4 regions of the Bradyrhizobium sp. MI1.10 genome follow, and region 1 is predicted to be linked to each of the others. Evidence: predicted binding sites of a transcription regulator. Region 1 holds the regulator's gene; each other region holds the start of a gene.

Evidence for each region. Region 1 encodes PhoB, which activates phosphate uptake and scavenging genes when phosphate is short. Its sites were predicted from a motif close to TGTCATNNANCTGTCAT; they were not measured.
Region 2: ugpB (sn-glycerol-3-phosphate ABC transporter substrate-binding protein UgpB) is a predicted target of PhoB. The motif match lies at 2,972-2,988, and genes of this name have one in related genera.
Region 3: phnC (phosphonate ABC transporter ATP-binding protein) is a predicted target of PhoB. The motif match lies at 2,885-2,901, and genes of this name have one in related genera.
Region 4: AC0L3K_RS25945 (acetoacetate decarboxylase) is a predicted target of PhoB. The motif match lies at 1,139-1,155, and genes of this name have one in related genera.

What each region holds. Positions count from the first base shown of each region.
Region 1 covers NZ_JBVVPN010000044.1:12,619-20,280, reverse strand. Annotated here, with positions in the region: gene AC0L3K_RS32715 (aspartate aminotransferase family protein) at 1-450, opposite strand, end outside; gene AC0L3K_RS32710 (GcrA family cell cycle regulator) at 906-1,418, shown strand; gene phoB (phosphate regulon transcriptional regulator PhoB) at 1,638-2,345, opposite strand; gene phoU (phosphate signaling complex protein PhoU) at 2,369-3,085, opposite strand; gene pstB (phosphate ABC transporter ATP-binding protein PstB) at 3,097-3,918, opposite strand; gene pstA (phosphate ABC transporter permease PstA) at 3,915-4,760, opposite strand; gene pstC (phosphate ABC transporter permease subunit PstC) at 4,765-5,754, opposite strand; gene pstS (phosphate ABC transporter substrate-binding protein PstS) at 5,854-6,867, opposite strand; gene AC0L3K_RS32675 (ATP-binding protein) at 7,011-7,662, opposite strand, start outside.
Region 2 covers NZ_JBVVPN010000001.1:421,066-428,727, reverse strand. Annotated here, with positions in the region: gene AC0L3K_RS01945 (Tim44/TimA family putative adaptor protein) at 1-666, shown strand, start outside; gene mltA (murein transglycosylase A) at 644-2,170, shown strand; gene AC0L3K_RS01935 (Smr/MutS family protein) at 2,167-2,757, shown strand; gene ugpB (sn-glycerol-3-phosphate ABC transporter substrate-binding protein UgpB) at 3,055-4,371, shown strand; gene ugpA (sn-glycerol-3-phosphate ABC transporter permease UgpA) at 4,419-5,300, shown strand; gene ugpE (sn-glycerol-3-phosphate ABC transporter permease UgpE) at 5,300-6,148, shown strand; gene AC0L3K_RS01915 (sn-glycerol-3-phosphate import ATP-binding protein UgpC) at 6,154-7,233, shown strand; gene AC0L3K_RS01910 (Hsp20 family protein) at 7,531-7,662, shown strand, end outside.
Region 3 covers NZ_JBVVPN010000034.1:17,128-24,789, reverse strand. Annotated here, with positions in the region: gene AC0L3K_RS29265 (hypothetical protein) at 1-269, shown strand, start outside; gene AC0L3K_RS29260 (DUF1045 domain-containing protein) at 273-971, opposite strand; gene AC0L3K_RS29255 (alpha-D-ribose 1-methylphosphonate 5-triphosphate diphosphatase) at 990-2,183, opposite strand; gene AC0L3K_RS29250 (LbetaH domain-containing protein) at 2,180-2,839, opposite strand; gene phnC (phosphonate ABC transporter ATP-binding protein) at 3,023-3,832, shown strand; gene phnD (phosphonate ABC transporter substrate-binding protein) at 3,896-4,831, shown strand; gene phnE (phosphonate ABC transporter, permease protein PhnE) at 4,908-5,792, shown strand; gene phnE (phosphonate ABC transporter, permease protein PhnE) at 5,789-6,637, shown strand; gene phnF (phosphonate metabolism transcriptional regulator PhnF) at 6,747-7,430, opposite strand; partial or broken gene AC0L3K_RS29220 (phosphonate metabolism transcriptional regulator PhnF) at 7,556-7,654, opposite strand.
Region 4 covers NZ_JBVVPN010000027.1:11,602-19,263, forward strand. Annotated here, with positions in the region: gene AC0L3K_RS25940 (patatin-like phospholipase family protein) at 1-1,099, opposite strand, end outside; gene AC0L3K_RS25945 (acetoacetate decarboxylase) at 1,329-2,111, shown strand; gene AC0L3K_RS25950 (transporter) at 2,222-3,238, shown strand; gene AC0L3K_RS25955 (carbohydrate porin) at 3,261-4,664, shown strand; gene AC0L3K_RS25960 (MFS transporter) at 4,661-5,956, opposite strand; gene AC0L3K_RS25965 (acetyl-CoA C-acyltransferase) at 6,067-7,263, opposite strand; gene AC0L3K_RS25970 (enoyl-CoA hydratase) at 7,528-7,662, opposite strand, start outside.

The DNA.
Region 1 (7,662 bases):
GAGATATTTTGCCGAACCCGTCGCGGCCAGCGTCGCCAGCGTGCGGCCATGGAAGGCGCCTTCGAAGGTGATCATGCGATAGCGGTCTGGATGGCCCTTCGCGGCGTGATAGCGGCGCACGACCTTGATCACGCATTCCAGCGCTTCGGCGCCGGAATTGCAGAAGAACACGAAGTCCGCGAAACTTTCATTGCACAGGCGCGCGGCAAGCTTTTCGCCGTCCGGGCTCTGGAACAGGTTCGACATGTGCCAGAGCTTCGTGGCCTGTTCCTGCAACGCCGCGACCAGCGCCGGATGGGCATGGCCGAGCGCATTCACCGCCACCCCGGAGGTGAAATCGAGATAGCGCTCGCCATTGGTCGCGATCAGCCAGCAGCCTTCGCCACGCTCGAAACCGAGGTCGGACCTGGCGAAAACGGGGAGCAAATGCGGCGCTGCGCTGTTAGTCATGACGGTCACTTGAATGTTGCGGACGGTGTGAGCGTGCATTACGCAACGCACCATCGACCGGCCCGGAAAACGAAACGTGCCGCCTCTTGAGGGCGGCACGTGCGACTATCTTAGGCCTGGTGAAACGGGTGTCAATGCCGCCCGGAAAGCCTCGCGAAACGCTGAATCCGTAGTCTTGCGGTGCCGATTTTGCGGGATTTAGCCACGGAACATGTGGAAGCGAGTCGGCGGACTCTTGCGCGGGAGTCACGCCATATTGTAGCGTTTGGATTGTCAGATACGACATCTCGTGCAGTGGTTCTGATCTTTAAGTCCTTATGTACCGGCGTAAACGTTCGGGCGTTCAAGACGCGCCCGGCGAGCCTTAAGGGATTCTGGCGGCACGGGTTTTTGAAGGCTTAGGCATTCGCTGCGAGGCCCCAGGATGGCTGGCGCGCAGCGAGGGAAAGGGTGCAATGACGGTTTTGACCTGGTCCGATGATCGCGTCGAGCAGCTGAAAAAGCTCTGGGAGGCCGGACTTTCGGCCAGCCAGATCGCGGCGGAGCTCGGCAATGTGACCCGCAATGCCGTGATCGGCAAAGTGCACAGGCTCGGCCTCTCGGGCCGCGCCAAGAGCCCATCATCGGCAGCGCCCCGGCCGCGCAAGGCGCGCCCCGCGCAGCACATGATGCGGGTGAGCCGCCCGATCTCGCGCGGCAACACCGCGCTGGCGCAGGCCTTCGAGGTCGAGGCTGAGCCGGATCCGGTCACCTACGACAACGTGGTGCCGATGAGCCAGCGGCTGTCGCTGCTCGAATTGAACGAGGCGACCTGCCACTGGCCGGTCGGCGATCCCTCGAGCCCGGACTTCTTCTTCTGCGGTGGACGGGCGCTGTCCGGCCTGCCCTATTGCGCCCAGCACTCGCGTGTTGCGTACCAGCCGGCGTCGGATCGGCGCCGCGCACCGGTGAAGCCGGGTCCGCGGTAATCACGGCAAGTCGTCGCGCAAAGACAGTTCAATAATTTCAGTGTCGTCCTGGCGAAAGCCAGGACCCATACTCCGAGCACGAAGTAGTCGTGCGAAAGGGGTAACTCGGAGTCTTCGCCAAACCACTCCCTGTGGTTATGGGTCCCGGATCAGCGCTCGCTTGTCCGGGACGACATCGGAGAATGCAGGGACAGCTCGCCAACAAACAAGCCTGCAACCCTACACCTGCTCCGCCTTCGCAAACCGATCATCCAGCGCGTAGCCGGCGCCGCGGACGGTGCGGATCGGGTCTTGCTCGCGGCCGAGATTGAGCAGCTTGCGCAGGCGGCCGATATGCACGTCGACGGTACGCTCGTCGATATAGATGTCGCGGCCCCAGACGCTGTCGAGCAGTTGCTCGCGCGAGAACACCCGGCCCGGGTGCTCCAGGAAGAACTCCAGCAGGCGATATTCGGTCGGACCGAGATCGATCGGCCGGCCTGAGCGCGCCACGCGGCGCTTGTCACGGTCGAGCTCGATGTCGCCAAAAGCAAGCACGGTGGCGAGCCGCTCGGGGCTCGCGCGCCGCAGCAGGCCCTTCACGCGCGCCAGCAGCTCCGGCACCGAGAACGGCTTGACGATGTAATCGTCGGCGCCGGTCGCAAGACCCCGCACCCGCTCGCTCTCCTCGCCGCGCGCGGTGAGCATGATGATCGGGAGCTGCTTGGTCTCGGGACGGGTGCGAAGCCGCCGGCACAGTTCGATGCCCGACAGGCCCGGCAGCATCCAGTCGAGCACGATCAGATCGGGGATGTGCTCCTTGAGGCGGGTGTCGGCGTCGTCGCCGCGCATCACCGTCTCGACGTCATAGCCGTCGCCTTCGAGGTTGTAGCGGAGAAGCTCGGTCAGGGCTTCCTCGTCCTCAACCACCATAATGCGTGCGCCCATCGGGTCGTCGCTCCCTTAAGTCTTCAGGTGTTCGGTACCGTGTTGGCGAAGGTCGTCATGTCGCCCTTCGGCCGCTTGTCGGTGATCGCCTGGCCCTCGATCATGTAGAACACGGTCTCGGCGATGTTGGTGGCGTGGTCGCCGATCCGCTCGATGTTCTTGGCGCAGAACATCAGGTGAATACAGAACGAGATGTTGCGCGGATCCTCCATCATGTAGGTGAGGAGCTCGCGGAACAACGAGGTGCAGATGGCGTCGACTTCCTCGTCGCCCTTCCACACCGCCATCGCCGCCGGCAAATCATGCGCGGCATAGGCGTCCAGCACCGACTTGACCTGCTGCTGCACGAGGTCGGTCATGTGCTCGAGGCCGCGGAACAGCTTGAGCGGATGGAAGTCCGTTTCCAGCGCCGCGACGCGCTTGCCCATGTTCTTGGCGAGGTCGCCGATGCGCTCGAGATCAGTCGCGACGCGCATGGCGCCGACGATCTCGCGCAGATCGACCGCCATCGGCTGGCGGCGGGCGATGGTGAGCACCGCACGCTCCTCGATGCGCTTCTGCAGCGCGTCGAGCTCGGTGTCGATGGCAACGACGCGCTGGCCGAGCGGGACGTCGCGGCGGATCAGCGCGTCGACGGACTCGACGATCATGCGCTCGGCGATGCCGCCCATCTCGGCGACCAGGCGGGTGAGTTCCTGGAGGTCGGTGTCGAAAGCCTTTGCGGTATGTTCGGAAGCCATGTCGCGTCTCCTCAGCCGAACCGGCCGGTGATGTAATCCTGCGTGCGCCGGTCGGTCGGCGACGTGAAGATCTTGCTGGTGTCGTCGAACTCGATCAGCTCGCCGAGATACATGAAGGCGGTCTTGTCGGAGACGCGCGCCGCCTGCTGCATGTTGTGGGTGACGATCGCGATCGTGTAATCCTCGGACAGCTCCTGGATCAGCTCCTCGACCTTGGCGGTCGAGATCGGGTCGAGCGCCGAACAGGGTTCGTCGAACAGGATCACCTCGGGCCGCACCGCGACGGTGCGGGCGATGCAGAGGCGCTGCTGCTGGCCGCCGGAGAGCGACAGGCCGGAGGCGTTGAGCTTGTCCTTGACCTCGTTCCACAGCGCGCCGCCGCGCAGCGCCTTCTCGACGCGGCCGTCCATTTCGGACTTCGAGATCTTCTCATACAGGCGGATGCCGAACGCGATGTTCTCGTAGATCGTCATCGGGAACGGCGTCGGCTTCTGGAACACCATGCCGACGCGGGCGCGCAGCAAATTGAGGTCCAGCTTGCCGTCGAGGATGTTGGTCTGGTCGAGCATCAGCTGACCAGTGGCGCGCTGGCCGGGATAGAGGTCGTACATCCGGTTGAAGATGCGCAGCAGGGTCGACTTGCCGCAGCCCGACGGACCGATGAACGCCGTGACGCGATTGGCGCCCAGCGTCAGGTTGATGTTCTTCAGCGCGTGGTGCTCGCCGTAATAGAAGTTCAGGTTGCGCACGGTCACCTTCGGGGGCGCCTCCGGCAGCACCGGCGCGTGGGGCAGCCCACCGGCCGCGCTCATCGATACGGAAAGATCACTCATTTTGCGGTCCTCTCGGCGCCAAGGATGCGCGCGCCAATATTAAGGGCAAGAACGGTCAGGGTGATGAGCAGCGCCCCGCTCCAGGCCAATTGCTTCCAATAGGCATAGGGGCTCTGCACGAAGTTGTTGATGGTGACAGGCAGGTTCGCCATCGTCTTATTCAGGCCGAGGCTGAAGAACTGGTTCGACAGCGCGGTGAACAGCAGCGGCGCAGTTTCACCGGCGACGCGAGCGGTTGCGAGCAGCACGCCGGTGATGAGGCCGGAGCGCGCGGCGCGATAAGCGATCCGCTTGATCACCAGCGAACGCGGCAGGCCGAGCGCCGAGGCCGCCTCGCGCAGCGCGTTCGGCACCAGCAGCAGCATGTCCTCGGTCGTGCGCAGCACCACCGGGATCACGATGACCGCGAGCGCGAGCGAGCCTGCGATCGCCGAGAAGCCGCGCATCGGCACCACCACCGCGCCGTAGATGAACAGGCCGATGATGATCGAGGGCGCCGAGAGCAGGATGTCGTTGATGAAGCGGATCACCGAGGTCAGCCGGTCATTGCGGCCGTATTCGGCGAGATAGGTGCCGGCGAACATGCCGAGCGGCGCGCCAATGCCGACGCCGATCACGGTCATGATCAGCGAGCCGACGATGGCGTTGAGCAGGCCGCCCTCGTTCGATCCGGGAGGCGGCGTGTTCTCGGTGAACAGCTGGACATTGAGTCCCGCCAGTCCATTGTAGAGCAGCGTGATCAGGATCAGCGCGAGCCAGGTGACGCCGAAGGCCGTTGCGGCGATGCAGAGCCCGCGAACGACGATGTCCTTGCGGCGGCGGCGTGAATAGATCGGATTCATGGCGCTAGTTCCCCGCCTTCTTTTCCAGCCGCATCAGCATCAGCCGCGCCGCTGCAAGCACGAAGAAGGTCAGCACGAACAGCAGGAGACCGAGCAGGATCAGGCCGGACTGGTGCAGGCCGTCGCTCTCGGCGAACTCGGATGCGATCGCCGCCGAGATCGTGGTGCCCGGCGCGAAGATCGACGACGAGATCCGGAACGAGTTGCCGATGATGAAGGTCACCGCCATGGTCTCGCCGAGCGCCCGGCCGAGCGCCAGCATGACGCCGCCGATGACGCCGACGCGGGTGTAGGGGATCACCACGCTGCGGACGACTTCCCAGGTGGTGCAGCCAACGCCGTAGGCGGCTTCCTTCAGGACCGGAGGCACGGTCTTGAACACGTCGACCGAGATCGAGGTGATGAAGGGCAGCACCATGATGGCGAGGATCAGCGCGGCATTGAACAGGCTGAGATAGGACGGGGGACCTGCGAAGATCGCGCCCAGCACGGGCACGCCGTCGAAGATCTTGATCATGAAGGGCTGGAACGTGTTGGCGAGGAACGGACCCAACACGAAGAAGCCCCACATGCCGTAGATGATCGAGGGGATGCCGGCGAGCAGCTCGATCGCCATGCCGATCGGGCGGCGCAGCCATTGCGGGCAGAGCTCGGTGAGGAAGATCGCAATGCCGAGACCCACGGGGATGGCGATCAGCATCGCGATGAAGGAGGTGACGAGCGTGCCGTACATCGGCCCGAGCGCGCCGAGCACCGGCGGATCAGCGGACGGCGCCCAGCGCTGCGTCCACAGGAAAGAGACTCCGAATTCCTTCATCGCGGGGAAGGCGCCGACGATCAGCGAAATGATGATGCCGCCGAGGATCAGAAGCACCGAGATCGCGGAGAGCCGCGTGATCCAGTAGAAGGTAACGTCGCCGAGCTTGAACGCGCTCAAGGCCTTGGCGCGATCATAAGGTCCGGCGTCGTCGATTACATCGCTCTGAACGGCCATCTCTGCCACGCCGATCCCCTGTACTAAAATAGTATACGTTTTTTGTTGGTCCGTGCCCCGGATGCGGCTCAGCGCATCCGGGGCACGAGCGTCGCGAACCTAGCTCTTGATTTCGGCAGCCCAGGTCTTCTCGATCAGCTGAACGACCGGGTCCGGCATCGGGATGTAGTCGAGCTCTTCAGCCGCCTTGCCGCCGTTCTTGAAGGCCCAGCGGAAGAACTTGATGGCTTCCTGCGAGGCCGCCTTGTCGGTGGCGTCCTTGTGCATGAGGATGAAGGTCGCCGCCGTGATCGGCCAGGACTTCTCGCCGGGCTGGTCGGTCAGGATGACGTAGTAGCCGGGAGCCTTGGCCCAGTCGGCGTTGGAGGCGGCCGCCTGGAAGGCTTCGACGGTGGGCTGCACCGGCTTGCCGGCCTTGTTGACGAGGCCGGTGTAGGTCAGCTTGTTCTGCTTGGCATAGGCGTACTCGACGTAGCCGATCGAGTTCTTGGTCTGGCTGATGTTGCCGGACACGCCTTCGTTGCCCTTGGCGCCGACGCCGACCGGCCACTCGACCGCGGTACCCTCACCGACCTTGCTCTTCCAGTCCGCGCTGGCCTTGGCGAGGTAGTTGGTGAAGTTGAAGGTGGTGCCAGAGCCGTCCGAACGGCGGACCACGGTGATGGCCTCCGAGGGCAGCTTCACGTTCGGGTTGAGCTTTTTGATCGCGGCGTCATCCCATTTGGTGATCTTGCCGAGATAGATGCTGGCCAGCGTCTCGCCGTCGAACACCATCTCGCCGGGCTTCACGCCCTCGATGTTGACGACGGGAACGATGGCACCCATCACCATCGGCCACTGGACGAGGCCGTCCTTCTCGAGCTGCTCGGCCTTGAGCGGCGCGTCGCTGGCGCCGAAGGTCACGGTCTTGGCCTGGATCTGCTTGATGCCGCCGCCGGAGCCGATCGACTGGTAGTTCAGACCGTTGCCGGTCTCCTTCTTATAGGCGTCAGCCCATTTGGAATAGATCGGGAACGGGAACGTCGCACCGGCACCGGTGATATCGGCAGCAAAGGCCGCCGTCGTCGATGCGGCGACCATGCCAGCAGCGACGAGTGTTTTGAGGAAATTCATGCTGGTCTCCATACAGGGGAGCGAAGCGCCATCCGCGCCCGATCGCGCTCCCCGTGCCGCCCCTTTAGGAGCGGACAGCTGAGCTTTTACGAAGGTTTGGTGACAGTCGGATGACAGCGTTAAGCAGCTGAAATCGCTGGAATTTAGCTCAGAGCCGCAGGCTTGCCCTGGGGGAAACAGGCGGTGAAAGTGGCGCCCTGTTTGGGCACGCTTTCGATCAAAAGCCGGCCGCGATGGCGGTTAAGAATATGTTTCACCAGGGATAATCCGAGGCCGGTGCCGCCCTGCGAGCGGCTATCGCCGACATCGACCCGGTAGAACCGTTCGGTTAGCCGCGGCAGGTGCTCCGGCGCGATGCCGGGGCCGAAATCCCGGACCAGGACCCGGATTTCCTGAGTTCCATCAGGGGCGGCGCCTGGCATCAGCGACACGATGACGCGACCGCCCGCGGCGCCGTATTTGAGCGCGTTCTCGATCAAATTCTCGAACAGGCGGAGCAGCTCCTCGCGGTCCCCCGCGATCAGTACCGGGGTCTCAGGGAGCTGGGTCTCGACCCCGACCTGGCGTTCCCGCGCCAGCGGCTCGAGCCCGTCGGCGACCTGCAAGATGATCGGCAGCAGGTCGACCAGGGTGTCGGGCCGCACATGGGCGGACAGTTCCACCCGCGACAGCGACAGCAGATCGTCGATCAGGCGCGCCATCCGGGTGGCCTGGTTGTGCATGATGCCGAGGAAGCGCTCGCGCGCCTTGGGATCGTCCTTGGCCTGGCCCTGGAGCGTGTCGATGAAGCCGGAC
Region 2 (7,662 bases), on a different contig from region 1:
CTGGCGGTCTTCATCTTTCTGAGGCTGCGCAGCGTGCTGGGGCAGCGCACCGGCAACGAGCGGCCGCCGTTCGACCGTAACGCGCTCCAGGGTGCCCAGGACAAGAACGTCGTCACCATGCCGGGCAAGGTCATCGACCAGGCTCCGTTGGCGCCGACGGCCGAGCCGGCCCCGCCCTCCGACCGCTGGAAGGGCCTGACCGAGCCGGGCACCGTGCTCGCCCAGGGTCTCGATTCCATCGTCGAAAAGGATTCCACCTTCGATCCGCGCCATTTCATCTCCGGCGCCCGCGGCGCCTATGAGATGATCGTGCTGGCCTTTGCCAATGGCGACCGCCGCGCGCTGCGCGACCTGCTGTCGTCGGAGGTCTATGAAAGCTTCGATGCCGCGATCAAGGAGCGTGAGAAGAACGAGCAGAAGACCGAGACGCGCTTTGTCTCGATCGACAAGGCCGAGCTGGTCGGCGCCGAGCTGCGCGACCGCACCGCCCAGCTCACGATCCGCTTCGTCTCGCAGATGATCTCGGCCACGCGTGACAAGGCCGGCAACATCGTCGATGGCAGCGCCGACACGGTCGCCGACATCACCGACATCTGGACTTTCGCCCGCGACATCACCTCTCGCGATCCGAACTGGAAGCTGGTTGGCACCGGAAGCGCGAATTAAGGCTTTCCTGAAGACCAGCGCGACGGCGCTTTGCGCAGGTGCCGTCGCGCTGTCGTCGTTTTCACTCGGCGCCGAGGCGGCGCGGCGCCACTATCGCAGCCATCACCATCATCTCCCGGAATTGCCTGCCGCGCCGCCGCGCGCCTTGCCGTATCCGCAGCTTCCCCTGCCGTTCGAGATTCCCGGCGCGCAATATCTGCCGCTGGCCTGGGCCGACGTGAAGGGCTGGGGCGACGACAATCATCTCGCCGCCTACCGGACCTTTCGCGCGAGCTGCCGTCCGATCAGCGCCCAGACCGGCGCTCCCGAACCGAAGGCTTTGGGCGCCTCTCTGGCCGAACCCTGCCGGGTCGCCAAATCGCTCGAGCTTACCGACGACGCCAGGGCCAAAACCTTCTTCGAGGAGAATTTTGCGCCGCTGCGGATCTCGCGCCTCGGCGAGCCCGACGGTTTCGTCACCGGCTATTACGAGCCGGTGCTGGAGGGATCGCGCACGCAGACCGACGTCTACAACGTCCCGGTCTATCGCCGTCCCTCGAATCTTTTCGTGCGCGGCTACAAGCAGGATTCGGTCAGCCTGCCCAACAAGGGCCCGGTCTATCGCAAGATCGGCCGCCGCAAGCTGGTCCCCTATTACGACCGCGCCGAGATCGAGGACGGCAAGATCGCCGGCCGCGGACTCGAGATTGCCTGGCTGAAGGACCCGACCGATCTGCTGTTCGCCCAAATCCAGGGCTCGGCGCGGATCAAGTTCGACGATGGCGGCACGGTCCGGCTCAACTACGATGCCTATAACGGCTATCCCTATACAGCGGTCGGTCGCATCCTGATCGAGCGCGGCATCATTCCGAAGGAAGAGATGTCGATGCAGAAGATCAGGGAGTGGATGGCGCAGACACCAGACGGTGCCAAGGAGCTGCGGCGCCAGAACCGCTCCTACATCTTCTTCCGCGAGGTCAATCTGTCCGACAAGGAGGAGGCCGTCGGCGCGCAGGGCATTCCGCTGACGGCCGGCCGCTCGATCGCAGTCGACAAATCGCTCCACGTCTACGGCACGCCGTTTTTCATCGAAGGCGAGTTGCCGATCGATTCCGAACGCGCGAAGACGCCGTTCCATCGGTTGATGATCGCGCAGGACACCGGCTCGGCCATCATCGGTCCGGCGCGCGCCGATCTCTATTTCGGCGCGGGCCAGGAGGCCGGCCGCGTCTCCGGGCGTCTGCGCCATGCTATGCATTTCGTGATGCTGGTGCCGAAGGGTCTCGATCCGACGGCGCGTGCCGCGCGGCTGCCGGTGCCGGACCCGCGGCCGTCGGAGAAGATCGCGAAGCTGTTTCCGCAAACAGAGCCCGCGAAGGACAAGCCGGCGGCAGCCGAGGCGCAAAGCAGGAGCGAGACGGTCGCTGTCGCCGGTCCAGTCCCGCTGCCGGTGCCGCGTCCCGTGATCGAGCCGGTTCAGGAGCCGCGGCGGCCGGTGAAAAATCGTTCCCATCGGCAGCAATGAAGCGATCGTCCCGTCCGCCCGTGCTGGAGCCTCGTCCCTCGCCGCGCCGTCGCGCGCTGAGCGAAGAAGAGCGCGCGCTGTGGGATACGGTCGCAAAGCAGGTCAAGCCGCTGAGGAAGCCTCGTGCGGTGAAGGCGCAAGCTGCGCCGCGCACCGAGCCTTCCCCCGCAGCGCCCCCCACGCGGCCTGCGCCATCACCACGTCCGATTGCCGCTGCCCCGGCACTGCGTGCAGCGAAGCCGGCGGTGCCGCCGCTGGCGCCGCTCGGCAAGCGCGAGCGCACAAAGTTGTCGCGCGGGCGCAGCGAGATCGAGGCGCGGCTCGATCTGCACGGCATGACCCAGATGCGCGCGCATCGCGCACTGACCGGATTTCTGCACCGCGCTCATCATGACGGCCTGACCTTCGTGCTCGTCATCACCGGCAAGGGCCGAAGCGGCGGCGAAAGCGGCGTGCTGCGCCGCCAGGTGCCGGAATGGCTGAGCCTGCCGGAATTCCGGGCTTTTGTGGTCGGCTTTGAGGAAGCCGGTATCGGCCATGGCGGCGAGGGCGCGCTTTACGTGCGGATCAGGCGGGCGAGATTCTAACCGCGGGCTCGCTGCAACCTCTCCCGCGTGCCTTGCGGGTGAGGTTTCGGAGCCCGCGGGACGATCGTCTGCTCCACTATTCTGCTGAAGACGTAGCGACCAACCCATCACTCCCGAATGCTGCACCGCGAACGGAGGACGCCGCTCGCGGCATTCGCCTATTTGACGGCTTCCCTTTTGCCGCGCTTGCCGCTTTCGTTTCGGCCGCTTACACAGTCATGTGAACGTCATATGGCGCTGCTAGCGCAAGCGATCATTTTTGACGGCCCAAGAGAACGGCCAAGGGAGGTTTACTTGATGGCTCTTAGACACTTTGGAGCGGCTGCCGCTATTGCGCTCACGGTTGGACTATCGGCCTCGCCGGCCTTGGCCGCGACCGAAATCCAGTGGTGGCACGCGATGACCGGCGCCAACAATGACGTCATCGTCAAGCTCGCCACCGACTTCAACGCGTCGCAGAGCGACTACAAGGTGATCCCGACCTACAAGGGCAACTACCCCGATACGATGAACGCCGGCATCGCGGCGTTCCGCGCCGGCAACGCGCCGCACATCATGCAGGTGTTCGAAGTCGGCACCGCGACCATGATGGCTGCGACCGGCGCCGTGAAGCCCGTCTACAAGCTTATGGCGGACGCCGGCGAAAAGTTCGATCCCAAGATCTACCTGCCCGCCATCACCGGCTATTATTCGACGTCGAAGGGCGAGATGCTCTCATTCCCCTTCAACTCGTCCTCGACTGTGATGTGGGTGAACCTCGACGAGCTGAAGAAGGCGAACGTCGAGATTCCGAAGACCTGGCCCGAAACGTTCGAGGCCGCCAAGAAGCTGAAGGCTGCCGGTCATGACACCTGCGGCTTCTCGGGCTCCTGGGTCACCTGGGTCAATCTCGAGCAGCTCTCGGCCTGGCACAACGTGCCGCTCGCCAGCAAGGCCAACGGCCTCGACGGCTTCGACACCGTGCTCGAGTTCAACGGACCGCTTCAGGTCAAGCATCTCGAAACCCTGGTCGAGCTGCAGAAGACCAAGACCTATGACTACGCCGGCCGCACCAACACCGGCGAGGGTCGCTTCACCTCCGGCGAATGCCCGATCTACCTGACCTCGTCGGCGTTCTTCGGCAACGTCAAGGCGCAGGCCAAGTTCAACTTCACCGCCGTGCCGATGCCGTATTATCCCGACGTCAAGGGCGCGCCGCAGAACTCGATCATCGGCGGCGCTTCGCTCTGGGTGATGGGCGGCAAGTCGGCCGAGGAATACAAGGGCGTCGCGAAGTTCCTGACCTTCCTCTCGGACACCGATCGCCAGGTCTATATCCACAAGGCCTCGGGCTATCTGCCGATCACCAAGGCGGCCTATGCCAAGGCGAAGGAAGAGGGCTTCTACAAGGATCAGCCCTATCTCGAAACGCCGCTGCTCGAGCTGACCAACAAGGAGCCGACCGAGAACTCGCGCGGTCTGCGCCTCGGCAACATGGTGCAGCTCCGTGACGTCTGGTCGGAAGAGATCGAGCAGGCGCTGGCCGGCAAGAAGACCGCCAAGCAGGCGCTGGATTCCGCCGTCGAGCGCGGCAACACGATGCTGCGGCAGTTCGAAAAGACCGCCGTCAAGTGAGGCAATGAGCGGCAGGCCGCGACCCGGCCTGCCGCTCTGCTGACATCATGCAAAAGCAAGCCATTTTCCAGTCAAGGCTGCTACCGTACGCGCTGGTTGCGCCGCAGCTCGCGATCGTCCTGATTTTCTTCTATTGGCCGGCCCTGCAGGCGGTGATCCAGTCCTTCCTGCTCCAGGACGCCTTCGGTCTGTCGACCACCTTTGTCTGGTTCGAGAATTACATCGAGCTGTTCAAGGACGCGGCCTATTTCGAGGCGATCGTCCGAACGTTCTTCTTCTCGTTCGCGATCGCCGTCTCGTCGCTGTCCTTTGCGCTGCTGCTCGCCGTGATGGCGGACAAGCCGCTGCGTGGCTCGATGCTCTACCGCACGCTCCTGATCTGGCCCTATGCGGTGGCGCCGCCCGTGGTCGGCGTGCTCTGGATCTTCATGCTGCATCCCTCGCTCGGCGTGCTCTCGCGCTATCTGCGCAACATGGGCATCGACTGGAATCCGCTGCTCGACGGCGACCAGGCCGCGGCGCTGATCATCCTCGCCGCCGCGTGGAAGCAAATCTCCTATAATTTCCTGTTCTTCCTCGCAGGCCTGCAAGCGATCCCCAAGAGCGTGTTCGAGGCCGCCGCGATCGACGGCGCCCGTCCGATGCGGCGGTTCTGGACCGTGACTTTCCCGCTGCTATCGCCGACCATCTTCTTCCTGCTGGTGGTCAACATCGTCTACGCCTTCTTCGACACGTTCGGCATCATCGACACTATGACCCGCGGCGGACCCGGAACGTCGACGGTCACGCTGGTCTACAAGGTCTATTCCGACGGCCTGCTTGGCGGCAATCTCGGCAGCTCGGCGGCGCAGTCGGTGATCCTGATGGTCATGGTCATCGTGCTCACCGGAATCCAGTTCCGGTTCGTCGAACGCAAGGTGACCTACTGATGGTCGAGGAAGAGGGCTTCCGGCGCTACATCGCCCATATCATCCTCTGGATCGGGATCGCGATCGTCGCTTTCCCCGTCTACATCGCGTTCGTCGCTTCGACCCAGGACAACGCGCTGATCGCCAACGGACAGATGTCACTGCTGCCGGGCGGTCATTTCTTCGAGGTTTACTACCAGACCATTTTCGTCGGCACGAGCGGATCGACCCGCGAGCCCGTCGGCAACATGATGCTGAACTCGCTGGTGATGGCCTTGCTGATCGCGGTCGGCAAGATCGCAATCTCGATCATCTCGGCCTACGCGATCGTCTATTTCCGCTTTCCGTTCCGGATGCCGATCTTCTGGATCATCTTCATCACGCTGATGCTGCCGGTCGAGGTCCGCATCTATCCGACCTACAAGATCGTCGCAGATCTGCACATGCTCGACAGCTATGCGGGCCTGTCGCTGCCGCTGATCGCCTCGGCCACCGCGACGCTGCTGTTCCGCCAGTTCTTCATGACGGTGCCGGACGAGCTGCTGGAGGCCTCGCGCATCGACGGCGCCGGTCCCCTGCGCTTCTTCTGGGACACGCTGCTGCCGTTGTCGCGCACCAACATGGCGGCGCTGTTCGTGATCCTCTTCATCCTCGGCTGGAATCAATATCTCTGGCCGCTGCTGATCACCACCCGCGACGACATGCAGACCATCCAGGTCGGCATCCGCAAGATGATCACCACCACTGACGCGCTGACCGAATGGCCGATCGTGATGGCGACCGCCGTGCTCGCGATGCTGCCGCCGGTGTTCGTCGTCGTCGTAATGCAGAAATTGTTCGTGCGCGGACTCGTGGAGACGGAAAAGTAAATCCCATGGCTAACGTCACTCTGCGCAACGTCCGCAAAACCTATCCCGGCGGCTTCGAGGCCATCAAGGGCGTCAACGTCGATGTCGGCGACGGCCAGTTCTGCGTGCTGGTCGGTCCTTCCGGCTGCGGCAAGTCGACATTGCTGCGCATGGTCGCGGGCCTCGAGACCGTCACCGGCGGCGAGATCGACATCGGCGGCCGCATCGTCAACCAGATCGAGCCCGCCGACCGCGACATCGCGATGGTGTTCCAGAACTACGCGCTCTATCCGCATATGAGCGTCTTCAACAACATGGCCTACGGCCTGCGCAACCGCGGCATGAAGGAGGCCGAGGTCAAGAGCCGCGTCGACGAAGCCGCGCGCGTGCTCGAACTCACGTCGATGCTGGAGCGCAAGCCGCGCCAGCTCTCCGGCGGCCAGCGCCAGCGTGTCGCCATGGGCCGCGCCATCGTGCGTCAGCCAAAAGTGTTTCTGTTCGACGAGCCGCTGTCCAACCTCGACGCCAAACTCCGCATCGCGATGCGCGTCGAGATCCGCAAATTGCAGCGCCGGCTCAACACCACGTCGATCTACGTCACCCACGACCAGCTCGAGGCGATGACTCTCGCCGACATTCTCGTGGTCATGAATGGCGGTCAGGTCGAGCAGGTCGGCAATCCCCTGGCGATCTACGAAAAGCCGGCCACGACCTTCGTCGCCTCCTTCATCGGCGCGCCGCCGATGAATTTGATGTCGATTCGCGCCGATGAAATCAAATCGCAGCTCGGCAGCACTAACGCCGGCATCCTCGGCATCCGCCCGGAAGACTTCGTGATCACCGACCAGACCCCGGCCGGCGGCGTCACGCTCCCGCTCACCGTGGAAGCGATCGAGCGCGTCGGCGCCGAAACCTTCGTCTACGGCACGCGGGCTCAGGACGAGCAGCGCATCGCTGCCAATCCCGGCGAGCTGCCGCCCGGCGAAGTCATCGTCCGCATCCCCGGCTCAGAGGCGCCGCCGATCGGCGAGAAGATCCGCGTCGCAGCGGTGCGCCAAAAGCTGCATCTGTTCAGCGGCGATGGACGGACGCGGATCGAGCCCTGACCGGGTTCCGCGGAGCCGTCGATTAAATACGGCGAAAACAACCCCATGCACAGTAGAAGGGGGTTTGTTTTCGTTGAGAAAAATCGCGCCGCAATTTCGTCGTGTCGGGCTTGTCGCAGGCGTTTCGCACCATGACGACCAGTCAGCCTTTGTGCATGGCAGGAGCGGGTGAGCCGCCAATCCACAGCCCCCCGCTACGTCCTTGAACCGACACGCGGATATGCCCATATTGCTCATCAAGGGGTGCCTGTACGGGCCCTGATGCACCAAAGTCGCTTCGAGAGGACTTTGTAAACTATGTCTCGTGTTCCCACGCTTTCCAGTCCGTTCCTTCTGGGCTTCGACGAGATCGAGCGCGTGCTCGATCGGGTCGTCAAAGGCGCCGACGGTTACCCTCCCTACAATATCGAGAGGTGCGACCGGTCGGAG
Region 3 (7,662 bases), on a different contig from region 1:
TCGGGCTCTGCCAGGCCTTCGAACTCGATGCCGGCCATGAGGCCGCCGGCGCGCTGATGAAGGCGAGTCTCGGGATGGCGGTGCTGGTGTCTTTGGTGCACGTTGTCGCCATGGTCAGCGCCGGCGGATGCCTGGCATGGCTGGTCTACCGCCATCTGGGATTGAGATTCGTCTCGCGAAGCTGGTTCAATCTGGATGTAATCTGGGCGACCAGCCTCATTCTGGTTGGCGTTGTGGCGCTCGGCTTCAATCTCGCGAGCTGGCACTGACGCTTACTGCGTCAAGGCCCACTCGCCGATGATGCGGAAGCGAGCTTTGGCGTCATCCTGCTTGAACAGCGCGACGCGATCGATCGCAAGCGTCTTGAGACCGAGCGCAGCAAACCTTCCCCGCAGCATGTCCAGAATCGGCCCGCGCCGCTCCGCGTCGAGCCGGCCCGTCAGCGTCATGTGAAAGCGGAATTCCTCCATCACGTAAGGATAGCCCCAGCGGTCGAGATAGTCGCGTTGCCGTTCGCTCAGCTTCTCCGGCTTGCGCCGCGCGCGGTCTTCCGCGCTCAGCGGCGCGCGGAAGGAATCGAAGTCGCGCGCGCAATCGGCGGCGAGCTGCTGGAGTTCGCCGACCGGCTCCGCCGGAATGACGGCGATGAAGCCGCTGATGGAATCGACGACCGGGCGGATCACCGGAATTGCGCGTGCCCTGCCGGCGAATGTCGCGCAGGCCGCAACAAGCTCGACCTCGCGCCTGTCGGACGCCAGCGCCATCGGCGCCTTCAGCGTGGCGTGAAAGCCGTATTTGCGGGGATCGGCGGTGACATCACGCCAGTCCGGAGCCGTGCGCAGCGCCTCGTTCGGGAACGGCAGCTCTCGGCCGGTATGCGCATCATAGCCGAGCAGTTCGGCGCCGAAGCGCGAGACGGCGCTGTCGGCGCTGGCGGCATGGTAGATCGCGTAGCGGGGAAAATCTGTCATGGACCGAACATAACCGGTTTATGCCGCGGCGACAGCTTCGCGCGGGGCAGCTGCCATGCCAAGCAACCGCGTCGCGTCGGTGAGATGTACGAGCTTGCCGCCTGATATCACGGCGATCAGCCGCGGCCGCAGCGGCATGCGGTCGTCGACCAGCAGAATGTCCGCGCGCCGTCCTTCCGCCAGTACGCCGCGATCGGCAAGGCCGGTTGCGCGCGCGGGCGCGGCGGAGACCAGGTTCCAGGCCTCGGTCAGCGGCAGCACGCCATCGGCAGCGAGGCGGAACGCAGCGAGCAGCTGCGCGGGATAGTAGTAGTCCGAGGCCAGCACCGAGCAGAGCCCTTTGGCGATCATGTCGGATGCCTTGGTCCAGCCGGTGTGGCTGCCGCCGCGCACGACGTTCGGCGCGCCGTAGACGATGGCATCACCGTGGCTTGCTGCCGCCCGCGCCGTCTCCTCGTTGATCGGAAACTCCGCGATCGCCACGCCCATCGCGCGAAAGCTCTGGCGCATCGCCGGCGTCGCATCGTCATGCGAGAGCATCCGCACGTCGGCGGCGCGGGCGGTTGCAGCAAGCCGCGACACGGAAGCCGGGACTTCGCTGGCGCGCGAAAGCACACGCCCGACCAGCCGGTCGAAATCTTCGCCCGAGAGGCCGGTGCGCTCCACCATGCGGTTGCGCTTGCGGGGCTTGGCCATGTCCCCAACCGTGCCGTCCATGTGGTCGTTGAAGGCGAACAGATCGACGCGGCCCTCACTGAGCCACTGACTGATCTCGGTTTCGGCGTCGAGATTGTAGGTCTCGTGGCGCAGGTGAAAGCGGGTGTCGGCGGCAAACTGCGGGCGCTGCCGTTCGATCGCCTCCATCAGGCCGCGCGCATTGTCGGCGCTGCGCAGGCCCGGCTCCCACGAACAGGTCGTGGCGTGAAACACCGTGGTGATGCCGTTGCTGATCGCCTGGCGATCGCTGTCGGCGAGCGCCACATCGATCGGGAAGTCGACCCCGGCACGCGGCATCATCTGTCGCTCGAAGGCATCGCCGTGCAGATCGACGATGCCAGGCAGCACCAGCAGGTCGCGCGCGTCGATCGCCAGCCGTGCCCGGCTGCGAGAGCCATCGACCTGCGCGATGTCCGTTCCGGATACGAGAAGCGACGTTTCGACGAATTCGGAGCCGATCAGGGCCCGCCCGCCCTCGAGGAATATGTCTGTCACGCGACCGCGCTTCGTTTGCTGGCAGAGGAAGGTGCCCCTGCTTCGTATGTCGTGAGGAAATCCTCAATCCCGAGCTTGCGGAAATCGGGCAGGGCTTCACGCAACTTGTCGTGATCCCAGTCCCACCAGGCGAGCCTCGCAAGCCGCCCCGCAACCTCTTCCGAGAACCGCCGGCGCACGATGCGCGCCGGATTGCCGGCGACGATGGTGTAGGTCGGCACGTCCTTGGTGACGATGGCGCCGGCCGCGATCACCGCGCCGGTGCCGATGTTGCGACCCGGCAGCACGATCGCGCCGTGACCGATCCAGACATCGTGGCCGATATGGACGTGGTGCTGGCGCCGCCAGTCGAAGAATTCCGTGTCGTCGCTCTCGCCTTCGAAATAGGCGCTCGACCGATAGGTGAAATGCGCCTGCGTGGCCCGGTGCATCGGGTGATTGCCCGGATTGATCCGTGTCATCGCCGCGATCGAGCAGAATTTTCCGATGGTGGTGTAGGTGATCTGGGCGTCATTCACGACATAGGAGTAATCGCCCATCGTCACTTCGTGCAGCATCGTGCGCGCGCCGACCTCGGTGTAGGCCCCAAGCCTGGTGTCGTGCAGCTTCGCCGAGGGATCGATGGTCGGCTGGACCGAAAGAGCTTTGGCGGCCATGTTGCATCCGAACGAGAGGGCGGGCGTTTCTCTTCGAGCGGCTTGATGACAATGTCATGACGACGCGGTGACAAGGGATGAACAGGGGATGAGGTGTGTAGGATCGCCGCACCGCAACGTCCGTGTCACACAAGTGTCAAGCGCCGGCGTTAGCGGTGGGTCCCAGCTACTCTGGAGCCCTGCATGCTGGTGGTTGAAGGTCTGACGTGTCGCTTCGGCGTGAAAGCCGCGGTGGACGACGCTTCGTTTCAAGTCTCTCCCGGCGGTTTCGTCGGCGTGATCGGACGGTCCGGCGCCGGCAAGTCGACCCTGCTGCGGACCATCAACCGTCTCGCGACGCCTTCGCAGGGTCGCATCCTGTTCGACGGCCTCGACGTCACCGCGTTGCGCGGCAAGGAGCTGCGGCAGTGGCGAGCGCGCTCGGCGATGATCTTTCAGCAGTTCAACCTGGTCGGCCGGCTCGATGTTCTCACCAACGTCCTGATGGGACGGCTCGCGACGATGCCAGCCTGGCGCTCGCTGTCGCAGACCTGGCCCGAGCAGGACAAGGCGCTGGCGATGTCCGCGCTCGAACAGTTCGATATCGCCCCGCTCGCAGCCCAGCGCGCCGATCAGCTCTCCGGCGGCCAGCAGCAGCGCGTGGCGATCGCCCGCGCGCTGGTGCAGCAGCCCGACATCATTCTCGCCGACGAGCCTATCGCCTCGCTCGACCCGCGCAACACCAAGATCGTGATGGATGCGCTGCTGCGCATCAACAAGCATTTCGGCATCACCGTGCTCTGCAACCTGCATTCGCTCGATCTGGCGCGCAGCTATTGCGACCGGCTGATCGGCATGGCGCAGGGTCGCGTGGTGTTCGACGGCGCGCCGGCCGAGTTGACCGAGCACGTTGCGCGCGAGCTCTACGATCTCGAAGCCGCCGATGTCATGGGCGGCACGCCTGCACCGGTGCGACAAGGCATTCCGGCGCTTGGAACGGCGGCCGCCGCCTGAGCTGCGCCGCTTCAGGACTCACCAGTTTTGCGTCAACCGACCTCAACCAATGAAGAGGCTATCATGATTACTCGCAGATTGATTCTTGCCGGCGCCGCCGCGCTCGCGTTCACGGCTTCCGCGTCCGCCGAAGACTGGAAGGCCAAATATCCCGAGCTGACCTTCGCGGTCATTCCGGCGGAAAACGCCTCGGGCGTCACCGAGCGCTGGGCGCCGTTCATGAGCTATCTCTCCAAGGAACTGGGCGTGAAAGTCACGCTGCGCATCGCCAACGACTACGCTGCCGTGATCGAAGGCCAGCGCGCCGGCAACATCCACATCGCGAGCTACGGCTCTGCCTCGTTCGCCCGCGCCCGCCTGACCGGCGTCAAGACCGACGCCTTCGCCAACGACATCAATTCCGACGGCTCGACCGGCTACTACTCGGTGTTCTTCGTCAAGACGAGCAGCCCCTACAAGAGCATCGACCAGCTCAAAGGCAAGAACCTCGGCCTGGTCGACCCGAACTCGACCTCCGGCAACAACGTGCCGCGCTTCGAGCTCGACAAGATGGGCATCGCGGATGCCGACACCTATTTCAGCAAGGTCGTCTTCACCGGCAGCCATGAGAACGCGATCCTGGCGCTGGCGCAGGGCACTGTCGACGTTGCCGCCAACCAGTGGACCAGCGATGACGATTCGACGCTGGCGCAGATGCTGACCAAGGGCATGCTGAAGAATGCCGACGGCTCGGCGATGAAGAAGGACGATTTCCGCATCATCCACAAATCGGCGCCGATCATCAACGGTCCCTATGCCTACAATTCCGACCTGCCGGAAGAGGCCAAGGCCGCCATCGCCAAGGCGTTCTTCGACGCGCCGGCCAAGGACAAGGCGGCCTTCGATCGCCTCCAGGACGGCCAGAAGAAGGGTTTTCATCCCGCGACCACCAAGGATTGGGATGGCACGATCGAGCTGATCAAGTTCGTCGATGCGCTGCGTAAGAAGAAGGCGTCCTGAATTTCGGGACGATGCCACTGGAGCCGGGTCGATGGACCCGGCTCTTTCTCTTTGATCGACCACCTTTCCTGATCAGATGACCGTCGCGGTTTCGATCCTTCCCGAGCAGCAGCTCGCCGTGCTCAACGCCGCCTATCGCCAGGCGGTCGCGCGCAGGCGGCTCCGACTCCTGTTTGGAGCCGTGATCTTCGCCGCTGCACTGTGTCTGGCCGCGTTCGGCGCCGAAGTGAATCTGCGCACGCTGTTCACCCATTACGGCAACTTCATCAGCTATTTCGACAGCATCCTTACACTCGACAACGGACAGCGGGTCTGGACCGATGTCGGCGAGTGGCTGTGGGGCTGGCGCAAATGGCTGAAGATGCTGGGCGAGACCGTGCTGATCTCCTATGTCGGCACGTTGATCGGCGCGACTTTTGCATTCTGCCTGAACTTCCTCGCGGCTGAAAACACCTCGCCCGCGCCCTGGCTGCGCTTCGTGGTGCGGCGCCTGCTCGAATTCGCCCGTACGGTACCCGGCATCGTGTTTGCGCTGATCTTCGTGATCGCCTTCGGGCTCGGGCCGATGGCGGGCGTGCTGGCGATCGCAATCCACTCCACCGGCGCGCTCGGCAAGCTGTTCTCGGAGATCGTCGAGAACGCCGACATGAAGCCGGTCGAAGGCGTTCGCTCGACCGGCGCAAGCTGGCTCTCCTGTATGCGCTTCGCCATCCTGCCGCAGGTCACGGCAGGCTATGCCAGCTACGCGCTGCTGCGTTTCGAGATCAACGTCCGCGAGGCCTCCGTGATGGGCTTTGTCGGTGCCGGTGGCATCGGCCAGGAGCTCGTCGTCGCCATCCGCAAGTTCTACTACTCCGACGTCAGCGCGATCCTGCTCACCATCATCGTCACGGTCTTCATCATCGACATCAGCACCGGCTGGCTGCGCGGCCGCCTGTTCGGCAAGGAGGGGCGGACGTGACGGGACCGCAGGAGACCGATACCGCGGCGCTTCGCGCGCGCTATCCTGACGTGTTCGACCGGCCGGCCTCGGCGCGGCTCGCCATGCCGGCGATGATCGTCGCGGCGCTCGCGATCCTGATTTACGGCCTCGTCGATCTCGACTTCTCGCCGTCGCGGTTCGTCGCGGGCCTCAACCAGCTCGGCTGGATCAGCCTGATGATGATCCCGCCGGATCCCGGCTCGTCGCTGCCGGTCTATCTGAAGGCGCTGGGCGAGACGCTGTCGATCGCGCTGCTCGGCACGACGCTCGCCGCGCTGTTCGCACTGCCGGTCAGTCTTCTTGCCGCCCGTAATGTCGTGCCGTCGAGCATTTTGCGCTTCCCGATTCGACGTTTCCTGGATTCGATCCGCGGCGTCGACACGCTGATCTGGGCGCTGGTATGGATCAACGTAGTCGGGCTCGGCCCGTTTGCCGGCGTGCTCGCCATTGCCGTGTCGGATTTCGGCGCGTTTGGAAAACTGTTCTCGGAGGCGATCGAGGGCGCCGACCAGAAGCAGGTCGAGGGCATCCGCGCCTCCGGCGGCAGTGCGCTGCACGAGATCCGCTTCGGTCTGCTGCCGCAGGTTTTGCCCGTGATCGCCGGCCAAGTGCTCTATTTCATCGAGTCGAACACGCGTTCGGCTACCATCATCGGAATCGTCGGTGCCGGCGGCATCGGCCTCCAGCTCGCCGAGCAGATCCGCGTGCTGGAATGGCAGAAAGTGTCGTTCCTGATCCTGATGATCCTGGTCGCGGTCGCCGCGATCGATTTCGTTTCGGGCAAATTGCGGTTTGCGATTATTGGGCGAAGGGCGGTGGCCTGATCACCGATTTCGTAGGGTGGGCAAAGCGAAGCGTGCGCACCACTTCAATCGCGACGTTGGATAGATGGTGGGCACGGCGCAAGCGCGCCTTTGCCCACCCTACGATTCTTCACCCGTTCTCCACCAGAAATTCCACCCGCTCCGCGGCAAAGCGCGAATGCTTGGTCACCAGCGGCTTGCCGTCGAGATCGTGGTCGGTGGCATCGACCACCAGGATCGGTCGTCCCAGCGCCAGATCGAGCCGCGCGGCGTCGGTGGCGTCGACAATGCCGGCGGTGATCCGGGTCGCGCCGCGGCGATAGTCGCGGACGCCGTAATGCTCGAGCAATTTCGTCATCGAGCGGGTGGCAGCAAAGACGTCGCCCGCACCCGGGAACAGCTGCGCCGACAGCCACGTCGTGGAGACGCAGATCGGCGTGCGGTCGGCGAGGCGCATCGCCTCGATCCGCACCAACGGTGCGCCGGCCTTCAATCCAAGTTCCCGCGCGAGTTCGCGGGTCGCGACATCATCGGACGCCTCGATCAGCCGGCCATGCGGTTCGCGGCCGTCGGCGCCGACGATCTCGGAGAAGCGGGTCCGCGAGCGCAGTGGATAAGCGAGCTTCTGCGCCTCGACATAGGTTCCGCTGCCGCGTTCGGCCCGCACGATGCCGCGCTCGGCAAGCGCGGCCAGCGCGCGTCGCACGGTGTGGCGGTTCACGCGATAGGTTTCGGCGATCTCCACCTCGCCCGGCAGCTTGTCGCGGGCCCCCAAACCGCCCGCGGCGCAGCCCCCCCCGCAGGCCGCGGGCACCCCGCGCCCCCACCCCCCCCCCGCGGCGGGGGGGGGGGGCGCCCCCCCCCCCCCCGGGGGGGGGGGGGGGGGGGGCGCGCCCCGCTAGTGGGTGGGCCGCCCCCCCCCGCCCCCGGCGGGGGGCCGCCGGCCCCACCGCGCCCCTCGGCGATGCCGCGCTCGATGCCGTCGGCAACGAGGCGCCACAACGCCACGCCGGAGGAGGCTGTGTCCTGCATGCTCATGTGGCTCG
Region 4 (7,662 bases), on a different contig from region 1:
GGCGCTTCAGGGTGCGCTTGGTGTCTTCGTAGCCGGAGGTCCAGTGCTCGCGCATCGAGGTGCCCGAGAATTCGTGGTCCTTGGCGTCGCCCTCGTAGGCCTTCTGCTGGTAGATCAGATGCAGGATTGCGATCTCAGGCATGTGGCGCAGGCTCGACTTGAGTTTGCGCTCCTCCTCGGAGAGCTGCTCGTCGGGCAGCTTGGCCAAGGCCTTGTAGAGCAGGACCTTGAGGTTGTGGGTTCGGCGGTAGACGTCGGTGTTGTGGCGGGTGCGCGAGGAATACATGATGTCCTTGTGGCGGGCCATCACGTCCTGGATCGAGCGCGGCAGCACGCCGCGTGCGCTGAACAGGTCGACCTGGAACACCAGCGAATTGAGCGCGTCTTCCTGGTCGAGCAGGTGCTGAAGCGGCGTGTTGGAGACGATGCCGCCGTCCCAGAAATGATCGGTGCCGATCCGCACCATCGGCAGTGCCGGCGGCAGGGCGCCGGAAGCCATGATGTGCTCCGGCTCGATCTCGTCGTGGGAATTGTCGAAATAGATGAAATTGCCGGAGAGCACGTTCACGGCGCCCACCGCGAAGCGAACCTTCTTCTCGTTGATGAGGTCGAAGTCGACGAGCTCGAGCAGGCTCTCTTTCAGCGGCATCGTGTCGTAATAGCTGGTGGCGGTCCGGGCGCCGACCGGGCTCAGCCAGGGATTGACCTGATGCGGGCTGAAGAAGCCCGGTTGGCCCATCGCCGACGTCATCCACGCGCTGGTGAGATTGCGCCACTGGCGGAAGATGTCTCCGTCAGGCGTGTAGTGCCAGATCTTGCGGTTGGTGATGCGCTCCCAGAAGATGCGCAGCGCCTCGAGCCGCTTCTCCGGCTTGTTGCCCGCGATGATGGCGGAGTTGATCGCGCCGATCGAGACGCCACAGACCCAGTCGGGCTCGATGCCGGCCTCGTGCAGCGCCTGGTAGACGCCGGCCTGGTACGCGCCGAGCGCGCCGCCACCTTGCAGCACCAGCGCAACGCGGTCGCAACGCTCGGGCCGCCAGCCTCGTGCGGGAGGCTGATGCGTCTGATGGGGCGGTTGCGAGGTGCGAGCGTCCATGGTGATGCCTCCTGCTTCTTCAAACGATTGCGTTCCGCGGTGACGCCGTGATGACAATTCTGGCGTCGACGCATCGCTTGCATGCGCCATCGCCGCCTTGGGAATGGCTGCGGTCGTGCGGCTGACGGAAATCCTTCACATCGCAGTCAATGACGGCGGCTAGCAATCTGCATCGCCGCCTGACGCTGTCGGGCGGGCATCACATGAGCACCACGAGAGGAGACCGGCGATGCGTAGGGAAGAGTTACTGAGGCTTCCATCCATGCCGGCGGCTGGGCCGAGCTATCCGGCAGGGCCCTATCGCTTCGTCAACCGCGAATTCCTCGTCATCACCTACGAGACCGATCCGGACCTCATCCGCGCCGGCCTGCCTGAGCCGCTGGAGCCGATCGACCAGCCGATCGTGCATTACGAATGGATCAAGATGCCGGATTCCTCCGGCTTCGGCAGCTACACCGAATCCGGTCTCGTCATCCCCGCGCGCTTGCACGGCGAGGAGGTCAACTTCGTTTCGCAGATGTATCTGGACGACGATCCGCCGATCGCCGCCGGCCGCGAGATCTGGGGCTTTCCCAAGAAATACGCCCATCCCAAACTCGAGATCGTCAAGGATACGCTGACGGGCAGGCTGGAATATGCCGGCCAGCTCGTCGCCATGGGCACGATGGGCTACAAGCACGAGAGCATGGCCGGCAATGGCGACCTCACCCGTGCGACCCTGTCGAAGACGCAGATCAATCTGAAGATGATTCCCGGCGTCGATGGCCGCCTCGATATCTGCCAACTGGTCGCGATCAACCTCATCGACATCGTGCCGAAGGGCTCCTGGATGGGGCCCGGCCGGCTGCATCTGGTGCCGCATGTCAATGCGCCCGTCGCCGATTTCCCGGTCCGCCGCTGCCTCGGCGCGCATCATTACATCGCCGACCTGACGCTGCCGTTCGGCCGCGTCGTGCACGACTACATCAGGGAAGCAGAGGCGGCGGCTCCGACCGTGCTGGCGGCCGAGTAGGGCGCTATCATCAAACTGTAACAATGCCGTAATTGAGTACCCGCATGGATCCGGACGGTGCCGTCAGCAATCTTCCGGAGCGGGGCATTCGTTGACGGTTGGGGTTGGTCATGGCTGAGCCGGCGAAGCTTGTCAGCGCGATATCGGATGCCGTGCCTGGCATTCCCGGCCTGGTGTGGGCGTTCCGCCTCCACGGCGACGGCAGTGCCGAGGCGCTACCGGTCGACCAGCCGATCGAGTTCAGCCACGACGGCCGGCTCTGGCTGCATTTCAACCTCACGGACACGCGCGCACGGCCGTGGATCGCCGCGTCGCAACTGCCGCCGTTGGCGCGCGAGCTGTTGCTCTCGAACGACACCTTCCAGCAGCTTCACGTCATCGACCACTGCGTCTACGGCGTGTTCTCCGACCTCGTGCGCGACATCGGCAGCGCGACGGAGGAGACCGCGTTCCTGCGCTTCGCCATGACCGAGCGGCTCCTGATCAGCGGCCGCCATCAGGCGCTGTGCTCGGCGGATGCGACACGCCGGGTGCTCGAAGGCGGCTACCGCGTCGACAATGTCGCCCATCTCCTCGAAAAGATCGTCGATGAGGTCGCCGACACGCTTGATAGGATGGCCGATAAGCTCGGTCAGGAGATCGACGAGATCGAGGAGCGGATTCTGGCCGACGACGCCAAGCCGGAGATGCGCCGCAATCTTGGCCGGCTGCGCCGGACCTGCGTCAGGCTGCATCGCCAGCTCACCGGCCTGCGTACGCTGTTCCATCGCCTCGACCAGAAGAACACCGACCACCTTTCGCCGGACCTGCGTATCCAGGCCGGCAAGCTGGCGCAGCGGCTGGACGGCCTCGACCACGACATCGTGGAGCTGCGCGAACGCAGCCGCCTGCTCGAGGAGGAGCTGCGCTTCAAGAACGAGGAGCAAAGCAACAACCACCTCCACACGCTCTCGATCGTGACCTCGCTGCTGCTTCCGCCGACGCTGATCACCGGCATCTTCGGCATGAACACCAAGGGCCTGCCTCTGACCGAGGTCGAGAGTGGATTTTTCTGGGCGGCTCTCCTGATGGCCTCGTCGGTCGGCGCGGCCTATCTCTTCATGCGGCGTACCGGTATCTTCAAGTAAAGCACGCCAGTCGGTATCAGCCGTGATCGGGACCGCACATCTATTTCCGCTGCGAAATGCGGCCGCGATTGTGCTGGCCTGGACGATCGCGAGCACCAGCGCGCTGGCCGGCGCCAAGGACGAGAACGCGGCGGAGTGGCTAGCTCCAAAATGGTTCAACGAGTGGCATGACGGCCTCGCCAACAAGGGCCTGAATTTCGGCGCCGCCTACATCGCCGACAACATTGGAAATTTGTCCGGCGGCGTTAGGCGCGGCGCTATCCATTTCGGCCGGCTCGATCTTTCGGTCGATGCCGATCTCGACAAGCTGGTCGGCTGGAGCGGCGGCCGCTTCTACGCCAACGCGTTCGTGATCTACGGGCGAGGCCTCAGTCGCAACTACATCATGAATCTCGCGACCATCAGCGAGATCGAGGCGTTGCCGGACCAGCGGCTCTACAATGCCTATTTCGAGCAGAGCTTCTTCAACGACCGCTTGAACATCAGGGCCGGCCAGCAGGCCGCCGATGTCGAGTTTTTCGACAGCCAGACCGACGATCTCTTCATCAACGGCACCTTCGGCTGGCCCGCGATCAAGGCCTCGAATCTCCCGGCCGGCGGCCCGGCACCGCCAATCGCAGTCCCCGGCATTCGCATCAAGGCCGCGCTGACCGATCAGATCACCGCGTTCGGTGCCGTGTTCAATGGCGATCCGTCAGGCCCGGGCAATCAGGATCCGCAGCTGCGCGACCATCATGGTCTTGCCTTCCGCGTCAACGACCCGCCTTGGGTGATCGGGCAGGTCCGCTTCAACTACGACCTCGATATCGGCGGCCGTTCGCTCGCCGGCAATTTTACGCCGGGCGCCTGGAAGCATTATGGCTCGTTCGACAGTCAGCGCTTCGCCACGGATGGGCGGTCGATCGCCGATGCCGACGGCAGCGGCATTCCGGCAAAGCTTCGCGGCAATTACGGTATCTTCGCGGTGATCGAGCAGGTGCTGTACCGGCCGCCGGAGGTCAGGGAGAGCACCACTTCGGCCTCGATCCCGGGTGTCACCGCGTTCGGCCGCATCGCCTACAGCCCGCCGGACCGCAACCTGATCGATCTCTATCTCGACGGCGGCATCGGCTTTGTCGGCTTCGTATCCGGTCGTCCGCTCGATCGCTTCGGCGTGGCGGCGGCCTACATGCGCATCTCGAACTCCGCGCGCAACCTCGACGTCGATACCCAATTCTTCACGGGCATCCAGAGCCCAGTGCGCAGCAACGAGACCCTGATCGAGATGATCTATGAGGCGCACATCAAGCCGGGCTGGCTGATCGCGCCGTACTTCCAATATGTGTTCCGTCCCTCGGGCGGCATCCCGAATCCGGACGACCCGAGCGGTGTTGCGCGGATTGGTGACGCCGCGGTCTTCGGCGTCACCACCACGATCAGGTACTAAGCCATCGCGGCTTGCGGCTTTGGCTTCGGTTGTCGCGAGAGCGTCAGCACGATCAGCGAGGCGAACACGCAGAGCGCGCCGGCGATGAAGAAGGCGGGCAGGTAGCTCTGATAGACCGTCCGCGAGAAACCGGCCCCGAAGGCGGCGGTGCCTGCACCGAGCTGGTGGCCGGCAAAGATCCAGCCGAACACCAGATTGGCGCGCTCGGGCCCAAATTTCTGCGCGGTGAGGCGCACCGTGGGCGGTACGGTTGCGATCCAGTCGAGCCCATAGAACATCGCGAAGATCGAGAGCCCATAGAACGAGAAATCGCTGAAGGGGAGGAAGATCAGCGAGAGCCCGCGCAAGCCGTAGTACCAGAACAGGAGGTAGCGGTTGTCGTAGCGGTCCGACAGCCAGCCCGACATGATGGTGCCGAAGAAGTCGAAGATGCCCATCGCGGCCAGCAAGCCCGCGGCCTGCACCTGCGGGATGCCGAAATCGAGGCACATCGGAATCAGATGCACCTGCACCAGGCCATTGGTGGATGCACCGCAGACGAAGAACGTCGCAAACAGGACCCAGAACGCGCTGCTCTTCGAGGCGTCGCGCAGCGTGCCGAGTGCAACGCCCGTGATCGAGCCATGGCTGACGGGCGGCGCGGGCAGGGGTGTGGTGCCTTTGTCGCCAAACGGGCGCAGGCCCAGATCGCTCGGACGGTCGCGCATCGCGAGCAGGACCGCCAGGGCAGAAACACCAAGCGCGATGCAGACGAAGCCGAGCGCAAGCCGCCAGCCGAAACGTTCGGTCAGGCTTGCCAGCAGCGGCAGGAACACGAGCTGACCGGTGGCGACGCTCGCGGTCATGATGCCGACGACGAGGCCGCGCCGTGCCGCGAACCAGCGCGTCGCGATGGTGGCGCCCAGCACCAGCGCAGTCATGCCGGTGCCGATCCCGATCACGACGCCCCACAGCGCGACGAGCTGCCAGACCTCTGTCATGCCGAGCGAGAGCACCAGCGCCGAGACCACGATGAGCTGTGCGGTCAGAGTGACGTTGCGCAGGCCGTAGCGGTTGAGCAGGGCAGCCGCGAACGGCGCCATCAGCCCGAACAGGATGAAGCGGATCGACAGCGCGGAGGAGATCTCCGCCGTGCTCCAGCCGAACTCCTTCTGAAGCGGAACGATGAACACGCCGGGCGCGCCGACCGTTCCGGCGCTGATCAGCGCGGTGAGGAAGGTTACGGCGACCATCACCCAGCCGTAGTGGATATTGCGGCGGCCGAGCGTCGCCGCGAGCCAGTTCGAGATCATTGGGCCTCAATCTTGATGGGCAGGATTTGAAACACCTGCGCGAGTTTGCAGAATGGCACGGGACGCGTCCGTCTGAAATGACGGAGTTCCCTCATTTCCGGACTTTTACGTCAGTGCGTCAGGCGCTCCACCGCGATCGCGGTGGCTTCGCCGCCGCCGATGCAGAGCGCCGCCACGCCGCGCTTGAGGTTTCGCGCCTCGAGCGCATGCAGCAGCGTCACGATCAGCCGTGCGCCGGTGGCGCCGATGGGATGGCCGAGCGCGCAGGCGCCGCCGTTGATGTTGAGCTTGTCGCGGGGAATGCCGAGATCGCGCTGGGCCGCCATCGCCACCACGGCGAAGGCTTCGTTGATCTCGAACAGATCGACATCGCCGGCGCTCCAACCGATCTTGTCGAGCAGCTTGCGGATCGCTGGGATCGGCGCCGTGGTGAACCATTGCGGCTCCTGGCTGTGGGTGGCGTGGCCCTTGATCTCTGCGAGAGCCGGCAGGCCGCTGCGATCGGCGAGCGAGCGCTTCGTCAGCACCAGCGCGGCGGCGCCGTCGGCGTTGGCGGAGGAGGCCGCCGGCGTGATGGTGCCGTTGGCGCGGAACGCCGGCTTCAGCCCGGGGATCTTTGCGGGATCGACCTTGATCGGATGCTCGTCATTGGCAACGATGCGGGGACCTGCCTTCTCGCTCAGCGTGATCGGCGCAATCTCGGCCTTGAACGCGCCGCCCTCGACCGCCTTGCGCGCGCGGCCCAATGTTTCCATCGCATAGGCGTCCTGGTCCTTGCGGGTGAACTGATAGGCTTCGGCGGTAGCCTCGCCGAAATCGCCCATGGAGCGGCCGGTCTCGTAGGCGTCTTCGAGGCCGTCCATCATCATGTGGTCGATGATGCGGTCGTGGCCGGCGCGGTAGCCGCCGCGCGCCTTGGCGAGCAGATACGGCGCATTGCTCATGCTTTCCATGCCGCCGGAGACGACGATCTCGGCCGAGCCGGCGCGGATGATGTCGTGCGCCAGCATGGTCGCCTTCATGCCGGAGCCGCAGACCTTGTTCACGGTGGTCGCGCCGGTGGCGTCGGGCAAGCCGGCGGCACGCGCGGCCTGGCGCGCCGGGGCCTGGCCCTGACCCGCGGGAAGGACGCAGCCCATGAAGACCTCGTCGACCTTCTCCGGCGCAAGCTTGGCACGCTCGAGTGCCGCGCCGATCACGTGCGATCCGAGCTTGTGCGCGGGGAGCGGCGACAGCTCGCCCATGAAGCGGCCGAGCGGGCTACGGACGGCGGAGACGATGACGACGGGATCGGCGGCTTCGGCCATGGAGGAGACTCCCTAAAATGTCACATATGTAAGATTATGATCATCATATGATGCGGCGCAAAAAATGCAACTGCGTCGGCATGAGAAAATCTTGTGGTTCGCATGAGATTTGGTCGTGCGAACGGAAGAGGTTGTCCCATAACCTGCTGTCATCGCCCGCGCAGGCGGGCGATCCAGTACGCCGAGGCGGTTGTGATTGAACCGATGGCGCTCGGAGTACTGGATGCCCCGCCTTCGCGGGGCATGACACCGTTGCTGATGGCTCTACCGCTTCCGATTCACAAACGCGCCCATCAGCCGCGTCGGCTCGTCCGTCAGGAACGACTCGCCGAAGACTTTGACGCTCAAATTCACCGACTCCGTCAGCGGCAGCTCCTCCCATTGCCGCAGTAGCGCTTT